4 regions of the Allobosea sp. P1_B10 genome follow, and region 4 is predicted to be linked to each of the others. Evidence: predicted binding sites of a transcription regulator. Region 4 holds the regulator's gene; each other region holds the start of a gene.
The links. The regulator LexA, encoded in region 4, represses DNA repair genes until DNA is damaged. The targets are predictions, from matches to a motif close to TGTTCNNNNTGTGTTCNG.

Region 1 (3,771 bases), on a different contig from region 4:
AGACACGCTGGCTTGTTCTTGGCTTTGATGCGCGAGCCGCGATGCGACCGACAATCTCCAGCCCGGCTCGCATTCGCAACGACGGCGCAAGCTCTGCGTCGCAGGCGCCCTGCCGCACCTCCGACTAACGGAGCTTTGCGATCCCGATGCCATCAAGTTTTGCTCGGTCCTTGATCGATTCCTCGCTGCGGGTCATCGCTTTCGCAATGGCCTTCAGCGCCATCCCCTTCTTGGCGAGCAACCTCAGCTTCTGGAGTTCCTCATGTGTCCAAGGCTGGCGATGCCGTTCAAATCGCTCGGTCACAGTCTGCTCCTGCTCTGCCGGGGCATTCCCGGCTATCGCGCGACCTATAGCAGTGCTGGTCGCGAAATGGGCCTGAGATATCGACGCGTGCAAGCCAGCACAGCGCAGCGTCCGGAGCGCAAGCTGCTCGGCGACGACGCGTTCGAGCCCGACGACCGCGCCTCAATCCAAATTCGCAGGCAGGGCGGCCCGGGACGGTATTCTCGACCGCTCTTCAACCTATCGCAAACTACAAAAAAAGGCCGCACTCGGCGGCCTTTTCTCGAATATCGATGCCGTCAGCACAGGCATGTTACGCCCTGCGCCCCATCGGCAGACTAGAACGGGATATCGTCGTCGAGATGGCTCGACGAGGAGGACGGTCGCCCGCCACCACCGCCACCGCCGCCGCCCGACATCGCCGGCTGGCGCGATCCGCCGCTTCCCATTGGGCTCTGCCGGCCGAAGGAGCCGCCACCGCCACCGGAGCGATCCTCCATAGCGCCGCCGCCTTCGCCGTACTCGTCCGAACCGCCCTGCCCGCGGCTGTCCAGGATGGTCAGCTCGCCGCGGAAGCGCTGCAGCACGATCTCGGTCGTGTACTTCTCGACGCCCGACTGATCCTGCCACTTACGGGTCTGGAGCTGGCCCTCGATATAGATCTTCGAGCCCTTCTTCAGGTATTGCTCGGCGACCTTGGCAAGGTTCTCGTTGAAGATCACGACGGAGTGCCACTCGGTGCGCTCCTTCTTCTCGCCCGACTGCTTGTCGCGCCAGGTTTCAGAGGTCGCGATGCGCAGGTTGACCACCGGCTCGCCGCTGCCGAGACGCCGCACCTCGGGGTCGCGCCCGAGATTGCCGACCAGAATGACTTTATTCACGCTACCAGCCATGTGAGGCTCCATTTCCTGCGCACTGCGAGATCGGCGTCCAGCCGGAGCCGGACCCTATTCGCCCGGCCGCGCCACATCAATTCATGTTCTCTTTTTGTTCGACATGTTGTCAACCGAATTCGCGACAATCGGAGCTGAGTCTGCCGCAAGGCGTTCAGTCACGCTCATGCGGGCGGCTTGCGGCAGTTGAACGGTACGAAGGTGCTGGCCATGCCCTGGTTCATGCTCAGGATGACCAGGACATTGGCGAGATTGAGCTCTTCCGTCGAACGCGGGCAGACATCGGTCTTCGCGGTGCATCCCGAGGCGAGGAAAGCGTCGTGGCTCTCAAGGAAGGCCTTTCCAAGCCCTCGCGGGCCGAATTTTGCCAGCGCCTCGGCATAGGATTTCTTGTAGCGCGTGCATTTGATGGCGGGCCAGTCGCCTTCCGGCGCAGCCTGCTGGGCGCTCGCGCTGCCTGAGATAGCCAGCGTGAGCGTTGCCGCCATGGCGATGCCCGCTTTTGAATGACGCATTCGAGTTCCCGCAATTTCCGGCCGCCGCGTTCTGGCGCGGCGATGATCAAGAGCGCCCGACCACGGCAAAATTCTGTTCGCGGCCCACTCGTCACCGCGCCCCCCCTCGCCGACACTCGCCCTGATGCCGGACAAGCGGCGACGCCGCGCCAATCGCGGATGACGGCATATGCGAACTCCCGGTGCGGCAGTCGCCCGACTATCGGCCGGGCTCCCAGATCGCAGCCTCGCTGAATCCGAGCGTAGCGAACTCCCCTGCCCGCAGCGGCGCCTCGCCTTCCGAAAAGAACTCATCGAGTTGCGGCGGCGCGACCGATGTTGCGCTCAGCATCGCGTGGGCCTGTCCGCGGTGATGCGTCTGGTGCTGGAAGAGATGCAGCAGCAGCCGGTCCATCCGCTCATGCTGGATGCGCGTATGCCGGTTCACCGCGACGATCCCGCTCAGCCCCGCCCCACTCAGGCCTTCGGCTACCGCGATGAGCCTCCGGTCGACCGCCGCTTGCGCCTCGTGCAGGCTGGCGACCGTCAGGCATGGCTCATCGTCGATCCAGGCATCGGGTCCGAGCCTTCCGCCCTCCATCGCGTCGACATAGAACCAGTCGATCACCAGGATATGGTTCAGGGTCTTTCTGAGGCTCGGAAAGAAGCCTGTGCGCCTGGCCTCGAACTCGTCCTGCGAAAGCCCGGCGCAGGACGTCAGCAGGCGCTGGTTCGCCCAGGCATTGTTGTAGGCCATCGATCGATAGGGCAGCGTCTCGTTCATCGCAGGCTCCCTCCGGGCCGATCACCTTTTGATAGCTCACCCGCCGGTCATCCCGGGCGACCGCAGGGAGACCCGGGATGACCGGGGACGAGGAGCAGTCAACTCAGCCCCATCCTCGCGCGAGACTACCGCCCGCTCCTGCCATCAGCTGTCAGGACAGGGGAACCAACTCTCCCGCGCTGCGTGATAGACATGCCAGCCGCCAGATCTTAGCACCACCGCAACACTGGCATGGCCGGGCATTTGCCCTATCTCTACGCCTGACCCCAAAACCGGATGCCCCGATGGCTCGCAAGATTTCAACGGCCAGCAAAGACTCGCTCGCCGACCAGGCCGCTACGCTGGAGGGCATGTTCGACGCCAGCCGCAAGACGGATTCCCGTGTGATTTCCGTGCGGGGCGCCCGCGAGCACAACCTCAAGAATGTCGATCTCGCGATTCCGCGCGACAAGCTCGTGGTCTTCACCGGGCTGTCGGGTTCCGGGAAGTCCTCGCTCGCCTTCGATACGATCTATGCGGAAGGCCAGCGCCGCTATGTCGAGAGCCTCTCGGCCTATGCCCGCCAGTTCCTGGAGATGATGCAGAAGCCCGATGTCGACCAGATCGACGGGCTCTCGCCGGCGATCTCGATCGAGCAGAAGACGACCTCCAAGAACCCGCGCTCGACGGTCGGCACCGTCACCGAGATCCACGATTACATGCGCCTGCTCTGGGCGCGTACCGGCATCCCCTATTCGCCGGCCACCGGCCTGCCGATCGAGAGCCAGACCGTCTCGCAGATGGTCGACCGCTTGACCGAACTGCCAGAGAAGACGCGCGGCTATCTGCTCGCGCCCGTGGTGCGCGGCCGCAAGGGCGAGTTCCGCAAGGAGATGGCCGACTGGCTCAAGCGCGGCTTTCAACGCGTAAAGGTCAATGGCGAGTTCTACGAGATCCCCGACGCGCCGACCCTGGACAAGAAGTTCAAGCACGACATCGACGTGGTGGTCGACCGCATCGTGATCCGGCCCGATCTCGGCGCCCGCCTGGCGGATTCGCTGGAGCAGGCGCTGGAGCTGGCCGACGGCATCGCCGTCTTCGAATATGCCGACGAGAAGGAGGAGAACGGCGAGGCGCGCCGTGTCACCTTCTCCTCGAAATTCGCCTGCCCGGTCTCCGGCTTCACCATCGCCGAGATCGAGCCGCGCCTGTTCTCGTTCAACAACCCCTTCGGCGCCTGCCCGGCCTGCGACGGCCTCGGCCACGAGATGCATATCGACCCCGATATGATCGTGCCCGACGATTCCGTGACGCTGAAGAAGGGCGCCATCGCGCCCT
Region 2 (3,771 bases), on a different contig from region 4:
TGGAGGATGGTGATGTCGGTATGCGCGGCGAAGGCCGCGAGTGCTGGAATCTGCACGCTGTCATCGCCGCCGAGCAACAGCGGCGCCGCGCCCCGCTTGAGCAGGGCGGCGAAGGTCGCCTGTATGCGTGCGCGGTTTCCGGCGAAGTCGCTGGGTTCGAAGGCGATGTCGCCGCAATCCACCAGCGTAGCGCCGGCGGGAAGCAGCGGGCCGCCCAGGTCGAAATCGAAATGACCGCGATTAGCGACATGGCGCTGGCTTGCGGCGCGGATGGCCGCTGGCGCCGGGCCGCAGAGCGGGGCGCCCGACCCATAGGGCGTCGCGCCGGGAATGCCGATCGTAGCGACCGCACCCGCGGGGACGGCATCGACGGAGACGATATCGGCGCCGAGAAAGGATGAGCCGCCGGCTGGCTGGTTGGGTGTTTCGAGACGCATTGGGATACTCGGGCTGGGGACGCCACCCATGATATGCTGCGCCAACGTGGTGTCAGGCAAGTCTACGCGTCATCATCGCGCCATGCCGTCTTGCCTGCGCGCAAAAGCGCCTATAAGGCCGACAATCCGCCGCACGCTCTTGCAAGAGCTATAGGTGCCATCTCGACCGATCTCAGACCAAGAGGCTGAATTCCCATGGCCGGCCATTCCCAGTTCAAGAACATCATGCACCGCAAGGGCAAGCAGGACGCGGTACGCGCCAAGCTGTTCTCGAAGCTCGGACGCGAAATCACCGTCGCCGCCAAGCTGGGCATGCCCGACCCCAACATGAATCCGCGCCTGCGCATGGCTGTGATCGCCGCGCGCGCGGAAAACATGCCCAAGGACAACATCCAGCGCGCCATCAACAAGGCGGCCGGCGGCGAGGGCGACAACTACGACGAGGTTCGCTACGAGGGCTATGGCCCCGGCGGTGCCGCCGTCATCGTCGAGGCGCTGACCGACAACCGCAACCGCACCGCCTCCGCCGTGCGCTCCTACTTCACCAAGTCGGGCGGCGCGATGGGCGAGAGCAACTCGGTGTCGTTCATGTTCAATCGCGTCGGCGAGGTCAGCTATCCGCTGACCGCCGGCGACGCAGACAAGGTCATGGAAGCGGCGATCGAAGCCGGCGCCGACGATGTCATCAGCGACGAGAACGGCCACACCATCCTGTGCGCCTTCGATTCCCTGAACGAGGTCTCCAAGGCGCTGGAAACGGCGCTGGGTGCGCCTGCCTCGGCCAAGCCGGTCTGGCGCCCGACCACGACGGCCCCGCTGGACGAAGAGAAGGCGGCCTCGATGATGCGCCTGATGGAAGCGCTCGACAATGACGACGACGTCCAGAACGTCTTCGCCAATTTCGAGATCGCCGACGACATCATGGCAAAGCTCGGCGCCTGAGGCATCGAGCACACCGTCATTGCGAGCGTAGCGAAGCAATCCAGTCGGACGTAGAGCTCGGCCGCCCCTGGATTGCTTCGCTACGCTCGCAATGACGGCGAGGCCTACCGCCCGATCAGCCCGTCCCAGAACGGCAGGCTGACGAAGGCGCTGAGGAAGATCACGAGATAGGCGATCTTGCGGAATCCCTCCTCCGAGGACACGCGAAAGCCATGTACGCCGGCCCACAGGCCGGCTCCGTAGACTGCGAACAACGGCAACGCCGTCATCGCCGCCTGAAGGGTGAGGATGCCCTTGTACCAGAGCACGGCGCCCGAGATCAGCGTCGAGATCCCGAAAAAGGTCTGGAGGTTGGCGCGGCTCTTGTGACGGTCGTTGCGCTGGGCGCCGAGCCAGAACACGGCGAGCGGCATGCCGCCGATCGAGGCCATGCCGTTGAACAGCCCCGAGAGCACCCCGACGCCGAGCGAAAGAGGGATGCCGGGGCGGCCGTGATAGCGCCAGCCCGAGGCCATCAGCGCGACCGCCGTCAGCACCAGCGCCGCCAGGATCCAGCGCATGGTTTCGCGGTCGAGCCAGATCAGCAGCCAGATGCCGGCGGGCAGGGCGAGCGTCGCGGTCAGCAGCAGCGGCAGCACCTCGCGCCATTCCGCCTGCTTGGCGCTGCGCGCGGCTATGGGCAATGCGAAGGGCAGGTCGATGAACCAGATCAGGCCGAGCGCCGCGACCGGGCCGAGCACGATCGAGGCCAAGGGCATGAACACCATGGCGAAACCGAAGCCGGTGAAGCCGCGTACGAGCCCGCCGAGCAGGGTGGCTGCAAGCAGGATTGCGATGCCCGTCGCTGAAAGGCCGGGAAACATTGAGGCGAGGAGGGCGGGCATCGGATCACGCAAGCGGAGGCAAAGGCTGCGCTCACCATCGTCCGATCGTGCAGGCGATCAAGCGTTTCCTTGTGATGTTATCAATCTGCTCACTGAATCGATGCGAAGGCTGGACGAGCACAAAACGAAAACAAGCATTAGGCTGAGCCCGTCATGGCGCCACTGATTCGCATTCTCGGCATCGACCCGGGCCTTCGGAAGACGGGCTGGGGGATCGTCCTCTCCGAGGGCAGCAAGCTCTCCTTCGTCGGCTGCGGCTGCGTCGAGAGCGACGGCACGCTGCCGCTGTCTGAGCGCCTGCGGCAGCTTCACGACGGCCTCGCCAGGGTGATCACCTCCTATGAACCCGACGAGGTCGCGGTCGAGGAAACATTCGTCAATCGCGATCCGCAATCGGCGCTGAAGCTTGGCCAGGCGCGCGGCATCGCGATGGTGGTCCCCGCAATCGCAGGGCTGAGCGTCGCCGAATATGCCGCCAATCTCGTCAAGAAGACCGTCGTGGGTGTCGGTCACGCCGACAAAAAGCAGGTCCAGATGATGATCCGCGTGCTATTGCCGAAGGCGAACACCACATCGGCCGATGCGGCGGATGCGCTCGCCGTGGCGATCTGCCATGCCCAGCATCGCGGCATGCGCTCGCTCGTGGCGCAGATGCGTGCGAGCGCCTGAGATGAGCCTCACCCGGATGAAACGCAGCGGAATCCGCATATGATCGGCAAGCTGAAAGGCGTCATCGATTCCTATGGCGAGGATCACGTCATCCTCGACGTCCAGGGCGTCGGCTATGTCGTGCAGTGCTCGTCGCGGACACTGCAGCGCCTGCCCAAGCCCGGGGAGGCGGCCGCGCTCTCGATCGAGACGCATGTGCGCGAGGACGCAATCCGTCTCTACGGCTTCATGTCCGACAATGAGCGCGACTGGTTTCGCCTGATGCAGGTGGTGCAGGGCGTCGGCGCCAAGGTCGCGCTCGCCATCCTGTCGACGCTCGAGCCAGCCGCGCTCGCTACCGCGATCGCCACCAATGACAAGGCAGCGGTGGCGCGCGCGCCCGGCGTCGGGCCCAAGCTCGCCCAGCGGCTTTGCGCGGAGCTCAAGGACAAGGCGCCCGCCTTCGGCCATATCGACCCGGGCGTGGCGCAACTCGCCGGCGCGTTGGCGGATCGCAAACTACCTCAGCCTGTGGCCGATGCCGTCTCGGCGCTGAGCAATCTCGGCTATCCGCAGGCGCAGGCCGTTGCCGCGGTCGCTGCCGCGGCGCGAGAGGCGGGCGAGGGCGCCGGTACCGCGCAACTGATCAAGCTGGGCCTGAAGGAGCTCTCCAAATGAGCGCCGGCGCGCCTCCCTTCATCATCCGTCCGGTCGAGGACAAACACGACTTCCTTGCGCTGATGATGGCCAATTGGGGCTCTCATCGCATGATGATCGGCCTGAACACCTATGACTGTGCCGAGATCGACCTGCTTGGGCTCCAAGACGATCAGGGCGCGACGCTCGCGCTCGCAAGCTGG
Region 3 (3,771 bases), on a different contig from region 4:
CACGAGGTTCGGACGGAAGACGGTCTTCGTCTTACGGTTCGAGTGACTCACAAGGTGACCGGTCTGGGTGGCTTTCCCGGTCAGTTCGCAACGGCGGGACATGGCATCGTTCCTTACATCCAACCGGCTGGTTCAAACAAAAATGCCGACACGTGACGTGCCGGACATGAATACCGGAGGTCAAATTCAAGTTGCGGTTCCATAGCCAAGCCCGAACGCGGCGTCAAGACGAACCCGGCCAATGACGCCAGACTGGCCGAGAAAAAATCGGAGCGCCCCGCGATGGCGCAAACGTGTAGCCGTCGCTTTAACGTTCGAGCAAGGTCCGTGGCCAAATGTCGTGCCAAGTCACGATTCGGACCGATTCGCAGTGCATGCGGATCAGGACGCTTTTCAGCCAGGAGGATTTGGATGAAACCCGCCATTGCGCCGTCCATGGCGGGTTTGGTTCTGGCTGCGATGCTGGCAGGCGGATATGTGCCCGCGCAGGCCGCCTCGCTCGCCGCCAAATATGAGGTTTCCCTGCTCGGCCTGACGCTGGGTACCGCAAATCTCGCCGGCGGCATCGACGGTTCCGGCTACAAGCTCGACGTGGTGGCCAAGCTGACCGGGCTGGTCGGCGGCTTCACAGGCGGGCGCGGCTCAGGCATCGCCACCGGAAACCTCAATGGCGGCAAGCCTGTCGCCACCAGCTTCGCGATCAACTCCGCCAATTCGAGCGAGAGCCGCACCGTGCGCATGGCGCTCGACGGCGGCAGCGTCGCAGGCGTCGAGATCGAGCCGCCGATCGATTCCAAGCCCGATCGCGTGCCGCTGACCGAGAGCCACAAGCGCAACGTCATCGACCCCTTGAGCGCCTTCCTGATGCCGGTCGAGGGCAAGAGCGGCGGCGCCAGCGCCTGCAACCGCACCTTGCCGATCTTCGACGGTGCGGCACGCTACGACATCAAGCTGAGCTATGCCGGCACGCGCGAGGTCAAGATGGAGGGCTATAGCGGTTCCGTCGCGATCTGCCAGGCGCGCTATGTCCCGATCGCCGGACACAGGGCGCTTCGGCCCAGCACCAAGTTCATGGCCGAGAACAAGGAAATCTCGACCTGGCTCGCCCCCGTCGCGGGCACGAATGTGATGGTGCCGGTGCGGATCTCGGTGAAGACGATGATCGGGACCGCGGTGATCGAGGCCTCGAGCTTCAAGGTCGACCCCGGCTTGACGGCAAGCACGACCAAGGGCAACTGAACGTGGCCGCGACGGCCTGAGCGCTCTCCTGTCGTCGCAACCTGGCGCTCGCGCTGGGGTTGCAGCTGTGGAGAAGCGTTTCGGGACTGGTGCCATGTGCCGGCGACGGATTGCGGCTCCTGCCGACGCAGCGTTACCCTGCGCCGACGCCAGCATCCGGAGCCGTTATGTCCAGTGACTTTGCCACGCCTCCAGGCTTGCGCCATCGCCAGATCGCGGTGCGCGACACCATGCTGCATGTTGCGGAGATTGGCGCGGGCGGGACGCCGGTCCTGCTGCTGCATGGCTGGCCTGAGTTCTGGATGACATGGCTGCCGCTGATCAACCGGCTGCATCCCGATTTCCACCTGATCGCGCCGGATCTGCGCGGTTTCGGCGACAGCGCCAAGTCCGCGGACCCGCGCAGCGATGTCGGCGCCAACAGTCATGCCGACGACATGGCGGCCCTGCTGGCGATGCTGGATTTGGGCCCGGTCGGTGTCGCCAGCCACGATGTCGGCTCCTATGCCGCGCAGGCCCTGGCGCGCCGGCATCCCTCCCTCGTCGACCGTTTGCTGTTCTTCAACTGCGCGACCTCCAATGTCGGCGCGCGCTGGGTCCATGACGGGCATGTCAACGAGGTCTGGTACCAGTCCTTCCAGCAGCTCGGCATGGCCGAGGCACTTGTCGGGCTCAGCCGCGAGAGCTGCGCCTTGTATATTGGCTACTTCCTGCAGCACTGGTGCCATCGCAAGGACGCCTTCACGCCGGCCTTCGAGCTCTGGATCGACAATTTCATGAAGCCGGGCAACCTGCGCGGTGGCTTCGACTGGTATCGCAGCCAGAACGCCCTGCGGCTCGCGGCCATTGACGGGCACCCCACCCCCTCGGTGCGGATCCATCATCCGACGCGGGTGCATTGGGGCCGCCACGACCCGATCCTGAAATCGGAATGGGCGGCCTTCGTGCCGGAGCATTTCGACAAGGTCGAGGTCAGCTTCTGCGAAAGCGCCGGGCATTTCGTCCATGTCGAGGCGCCAGACGAGGCGGCGCAGGTGTTTTCCGAGTTCTTCGCCTGAGGCGCGTCGGCTCCGGCCTGTAAACGCTGTCCGACCCCTCGTTTCGCCGCGAGCCATGACTAAGTAAGCGCTTGCGCGATGGGCCTCGCCCTCGCGAGGAGAACAGAACCCGATTCTGCCGGAGTCAGCGATTCGGGCCTGCTTCGTTCGGGACTCGTTCCTGAATCTGATATAGAGGCCGCACCCTGCCTGGGCGAGCCGTCACGATTGGTCGCGTCTTGATTTCACCTCGCTCCCTGCCTCGTTCCGTCCGGGCCAATGGCGTCACCGCCGTCCTCGGACCCACCAACACCGGCAAGACGCATCTCGCGATCGAGCGCATGGTGGCCCATCCCACCGGCATGATCGGCCTGCCGCTGCGCCTGCTGGCGCGCGAGGTCTACCAGCGCGTGGTCGACAAGGTCGGGGCCGATGCGGTCGCGCTCGTCACGGGCGAGGAGAAGATCAAGCCGGAGCGGCCGCGCTTCTGGGTCTGCACGGTCGAGGCGATGCCGCGCGATCTCGCGGTTGATTTCGTCGCGGTCGACGAGATCCAGCTCGCGGCCGATCTCGACCGTGGCCATGTCTTCACCGATCGCCTGCTCAACCGTCGCGGCCGAGCCGAGACCATGCTGATCGGCGCCGGCACGATGCGCCCGCTGATCGAGCAGCTGATGCCCGGCGTCAACGTGGTGACGCGCCCGCGCCTCTCGCAATTGCTGTTCGCCGGGGACCGCAAGATCACCCGCCTGCCGCCGCGCTCGGCGATCGTCGCCTTCTCGGTCGAGGAGGTCTATGCGATCGCGGAGCTGATCCGGCGCCAGAAGGGCGGAGCCGCCGTGGTGCTGGGCGCCCTGTCGCCGCGCACGCGGAATGCCCAGGTCGAAATCTACCAGTCTGGCGATGTCGATTACCTCGTCGCCACCGACGCGATCGGCATGGGGCTCAATCTCGATGTCGATCACATCGCCTTCGCGGCCGACAAGAAGTTTGACGGCCATCATTTCCGCAAGCTCAACCCGGCCGAGTTCGGCCAGATCGCGGGGCGCGCCGGCCGACATCTGCGCGACGGCACCTTCGGCACCAGCGGTCGCTGCCCGCCCTTCGATGCCGAACTCGTCGACGCGATCGAGAATCACCGCTTCGAGCCGGTGCGGCAGCTGCAATGGCGCAACACCGATCTGGACCTGCGCTCGGTCGCGGGGCTTCTCGACAGCCTCAATGTACAGCCGACGGAGCAGGGCCTGACTCGCGCGCTGATCGCCGAGGACATGACCACGCTCGAAATTCTGGCGCGCGACCCTGACATAAAACCACTGGCGCAGGGGCGCGCGGCAGTCGAGCGACTCTGGGAAGTTTGCGGCCTGCCCGACTATCGCAAGATAGCGCCCATGCAGCATGCGGACCTCGCGACCACGCTTTATCTGAGGCTGATGCGCCATGGCAGGCTCGATATCGACTGGTATCGGGCCCAATTGGCCGCTCTGGACCGCAC
Region 4 (3,771 bases):
CGGCGCTCAGCATGCGCAATCTCGCGCTGTCGGCGATGATCGTTCTGTTGCGCGAACCCGACGCGCTGCTTGGCCCGAGCTTCCAGATGTCGTTCGGCGCAGTCGCCGCGCTGATCGCCTTTGCCGAGCGCTGGGAAGGGCGCAATCGCGAGGCGCCGCCATCCTCGCTGCCCTGGCCTCTGCGTCCGCTCTGGATCGCTGCGCTCGGGATCCTGGTGACGACATTGCTCGCGACGGCTGCGACCGCGCCCTTCGGCGCCTATCACTTCCAGGCCTTCAACCCGTTCGGCCTGCTCGGCAACGCGCTGGCCTTGCCCTTTGTCTCGCTTGTCGTGATGCCGGCTGCCGTGTTCGGCGTGCTGGCCTACCCGTTCGGGCTCGACTGGCCGGCCTGGGCGGCTATGGGGTTGGCGTCGGAGTTCGTGCTGAAGCTGGCACATTGGGTGGCGACCATCGACCATTCGACGCTCGTCATCCCTGCGTTCGGTCCAGCGGCGTTGATCTGCTTCTCGCTGAGCCTGCTCTGGGCAACGCTCTGGAGCACCAAGCTGCGCCTGCTGGCCATCCTGCCGCTGATCGCCGGTGTCGCCGTGGCGGCGAAGCCCGAGCGCCCCGATGTGCTTGTCGAGCGCGACGGCTCCGGCATCGCGGTGCGCGGCAGCGACGAGCGATTGATCGTTGCCGGGCGGCCGAGCGCCTTCGTCATCCAGCAATGGCTGAACGCTGACGGTGACAATCGCGCGCCGACCGATGCGAGCCTGCGCCAGGGCGCCGCCTGCGATGCGCTGGGCTGTGTCATCCGCACAAAGGACGGCCGCAGCATCGCCTATGCGCGCGAGCGGCTTGGCATCATCGAGGATTGTGCCCGCGCCGACCTCGTGGTCACGCCGATACCGTGGTCAGCGCCCTGTGCCGCCAAGTTGGTCGACCGCATTGCGCTGGGGCGCGATGGCGCGACCTCGCTGATATCGAGGGCAGGCGGATGGCGCGTGCTCCAGGCCGAGCGCGCCGATGTCGAGCGACCTTGGACGCGCACCGGCGGCAGGGCCGCTGCACCGTCGAGTTCTCGTCCGAGCCAGCAACCGGCAGCAGTGGCGCCGGTGAGCCCGGCGAGCGAACCTGCCGATGCCGGAGAGGCCGAGCCCCTATAGAGCGCGCGCCGCCTCCATGCGGAAAGCGTCGCGCAACGGCCAATCCGGGTCGGTCGCGCGCTTTCCAAGCGCATTCAGCTTGTCAGTAGCGTCGGAACAGGTTGACCAGCCGACCCTGGATCTTGACCCGGTCGGGACCAAGTACGCGCGTCTCATATGCGGGATTTGCGGCTTCGAGGGCTATCGATGAACCACGCTTGCGCAGGCGTTTCAGCGTCGCTTCCTCGTCATCGATGAGGGCGACGATGATATCGCCGGTATTGGCCGTATCCTGGCGCTTGATGACGACCGTGTCGCCATCGAGGATGCCGGCCTCGACCATCGAATCGCCGCGAACCTCGAGCGCGTAATGCTCGCCGGAACCCAGCATGTCGGCGGGCATGGAGACGCTGTGGCTGCGGCTCTGGATCGCCGAAATCGGCGTACCGGCGGCGATGCGTCCCATTACCGGGATCGCCACCATGTTGCGCGCGTCCTCCTCAGGCGGCGCAGCGGCCGGCTTGGCCTTGCTGAGCCCGCCCTGGACGATCGATGGGCTGAAGCGCGGGCGACCGGCCTGTCCGCCTGCGATGCCGTCCGGCATCTTGATGACCTCAAGCGCGCGGGCGCGGTTGGGTAGCCTGCGGATGAAGCCGCGCTCCTCCAATGCCATGATCAGGCGGTGGATGCCCGATTTCGACTTGAGGTCGAGTGCGTCCTTCATCTCGTCGAAGGAAGGGGGGACGCCGCTCTCGCGGAGGCGTTCCTGAATGAAACGAAGCAGTTCGAACTGTTTGCGTGTCAGCATGGTCCCAGCGGGCGCTCCCTCGAGCAGATTCGAAACAAATCAAGAACGGTATACACGTTCGCGTTGTGTTCTGCAAGCAAGCTCAGCGCAGCCGCAGGATCCGGCATGCGTCGCCGCGCTTTGCCGGCTCCGCCAGGACCGGTCGGATGGTCAACGCATCGGCGCGGGCGAGCAGGCTCAGCATCGAGGAATCCTGCTTCGAGAACGGCGTCACCAACCAGCCATCCGCGCTCCGGGTCAGCTCCGAGCGGACATAGTCCTCGCGCTCATCGTTGGCCGCCATATCGGTTTCCAGGGTGGCTGGCTCCGAGCGGTCGCGCTCGGGTTCCGGCATGCCCAGCAGAGCCTCGATCAGCGGGCTCACGAAGAGATGGCCGCAGACGATAGACGAGACGGGGTTGCCCGGCAGGCCCAGCGCGACCATGCGGCCGAGCCGGCCCATCATCATCGGCTTGCCCGGCCGCATGGCGATCTTCCAGAAGCCGAGATCCATGCCCTGCGCCTTCAGCGCCTCCTGGACCAGGTCATGCGTGCCGACAGAGGCGCCGCCCAGCGTGATCAGCACATCGGCGTCGACAGCCTTGGCGCGCTCGATCTTGGCGGCGAGATCGGGGTGGTTGTCGCGCGCGATGCCGAGGTCGAGCACGGTGCCGCCGGCCTGCTCGACGATGGCCGCCAGTGAAAAACTGTTGGAGGCGACGATCTGGTCGGGTCCGACCGTCTCGCCCGGCAACACGAGCTCGTCGCCGGTGGCCAGGATCGCGACCAGCGGCTTGCGTCGGACGGGCAGCGTGGGGTGCCCACCGGCGGCGGCGAGGCCGAGCGCCGCGCTGTCGAGCCGGCGTCCGGCCGGCAGGAGCACGTCACCTTGCGAAAAATCGAGGCCGGCCGGGCGGACGAAACGGCCTTTGGCCGCGCCCTCGCGGACCGTGATCGTCGCGCTGCCGACGCCGTCGGCGTTCTCCTGCATCAGGATGGTGTCGGCGCCTTCGGGCATCGGCGCGCCGGTGAAGATGCGCACGGCTTCGCCGGGGCTTACAGTGCCTGCAAAAGCGCGGCCGGCGGCTGATTCGCCGATGACGCGCAGTTGGGTGGCGGGGCGGAGATCCTCGGCGCGGGCGGCATAGCCATCCATGGCCGAATTGGCGAAAGGCGGCTGGGTTCTCAGGGCGGTGACCGGCGCTGCCAGGATTCGGTCCGTAGCGCGCGCGAGAGGCACTGTCTCCGCAGGCGTCGTGGCAGGCACGCTGTCGAGCAGCGCCTTGAGTGCGACCTTGACCGGGGTCAGTGCCATCAGCCGGGCGCAGCCTCGTAGGTTCCGGATTTGCCGCCGGATTTGTGGACGAGGCGGATGCCCTCGATCCGCATGCCGCGATCGACAGCCTTGACCATGTCGTAGACGGTGAGGCAGGCCACCGAGACGGCAGTCAGCGCCTCCATCTCGACGCCGGTCTGCCCCTTCATCTTGACCTCGGCGCGCACGCGCACGCCGGGCAGCGTCTCATCGATGGTGAGATCGACGGCGACCTTGCTGATCAGCAGCGGGTGGCAGAGCGGGATCAGTTCATGGGTGCGCTTGGCGGCCATGATGCCGGCGAGGCGGGCGGTGCCGAGCACGTCGCCCTTCTTGGCGTCGCCGCGCCGCACGATGTCGAGCGTCTCGGGCAGCATGATCACGAGGCCCTCGGCGATCGCGATACGCGAGGTCTCGGCCTTGTCGCCGACATCGACCATATGCGCCTGACCCTGCGCATCGAGGTGGCTTAGGCCGCTCATGCGCCGAGCAGTTCGCGGGTGGCCTGCGCGACGTCCGGCTTACGCATCAGGCTCTCG

Region 1: the regulator LexA is predicted to act here: its motif matches at 1,261-1,278, upstream of ssb (single-stranded DNA-binding protein).
Region 2: the regulator LexA is predicted to act here: its motif matches at 2,379-2,396, upstream of ruvC (crossover junction endodeoxyribonuclease RuvC).
Region 3: the regulator LexA is predicted to act here: its motif matches at 2,442-2,459, upstream of AC1D2L_RS13135 (helicase-related protein).

Annotation. Positions count from the first base shown of each region.
Region 1 covers NZ_JBFTZP010000016.1:52,863-56,633, reverse strand. Annotated here, with positions in the region: gene AC1D2L_RS23110 (Myb-like DNA-binding domain-containing protein) at 125-304, opposite strand; gene ssb (single-stranded DNA-binding protein) at 622-1,176, opposite strand; gene AC1D2L_RS23100 (hypothetical protein) at 1,341-1,691, opposite strand; gene AC1D2L_RS23095 (DinB family protein) at 1,891-2,454, opposite strand; gene uvrA (excinuclease ABC subunit UvrA) at 2,805-3,771, shown strand, end outside.
Region 2 covers NZ_JBFTZP010000013.1:76,373-80,143, forward strand. Annotated here, with positions in the region: gene AC1D2L_RS21570 (arginase family protein) at 1-437, opposite strand, end outside; gene AC1D2L_RS21575 (YebC/PmpR family DNA-binding transcriptional regulator) at 633-1,379, shown strand; gene AC1D2L_RS21580 (TSUP family transporter) at 1,484-2,263, opposite strand; gene ruvC (crossover junction endodeoxyribonuclease RuvC) at 2,417-2,932, shown strand; gene ruvA (Holliday junction branch migration protein RuvA) at 2,972-3,589, shown strand; gene AC1D2L_RS21595 (GNAT family N-acetyltransferase) at 3,586-3,771, shown strand, end outside.
Region 3 covers NZ_JBFTZP010000005.1:48,552-52,322, forward strand. Annotated here, with positions in the region: gene rpmB (50S ribosomal protein L28) at 1-102, opposite strand, end outside; gene AC1D2L_RS13125 (DUF3108 domain-containing protein) at 412-1,239, shown strand; gene AC1D2L_RS13130 (alpha/beta fold hydrolase) at 1,407-2,297, shown strand; gene AC1D2L_RS13135 (helicase-related protein) at 2,519-3,771, shown strand, end outside.
Region 4 covers NZ_JBFTZP010000004.1:303,006-306,776, reverse strand. Annotated here, with positions in the region: gene AC1D2L_RS12060 (ComEC/Rec2 family competence protein) at 1-1,151, shown strand, start outside; gene lexA (transcriptional repressor LexA) at 1,234-1,938, opposite strand; gene AC1D2L_RS12050 (molybdopterin molybdotransferase MoeA) at 2,021-3,232, opposite strand; gene moaC (cyclic pyranopterin monophosphate synthase MoaC) at 3,232-3,714, opposite strand; gene trpC (indole-3-glycerol phosphate synthase TrpC) at 3,711-3,771, opposite strand, start outside.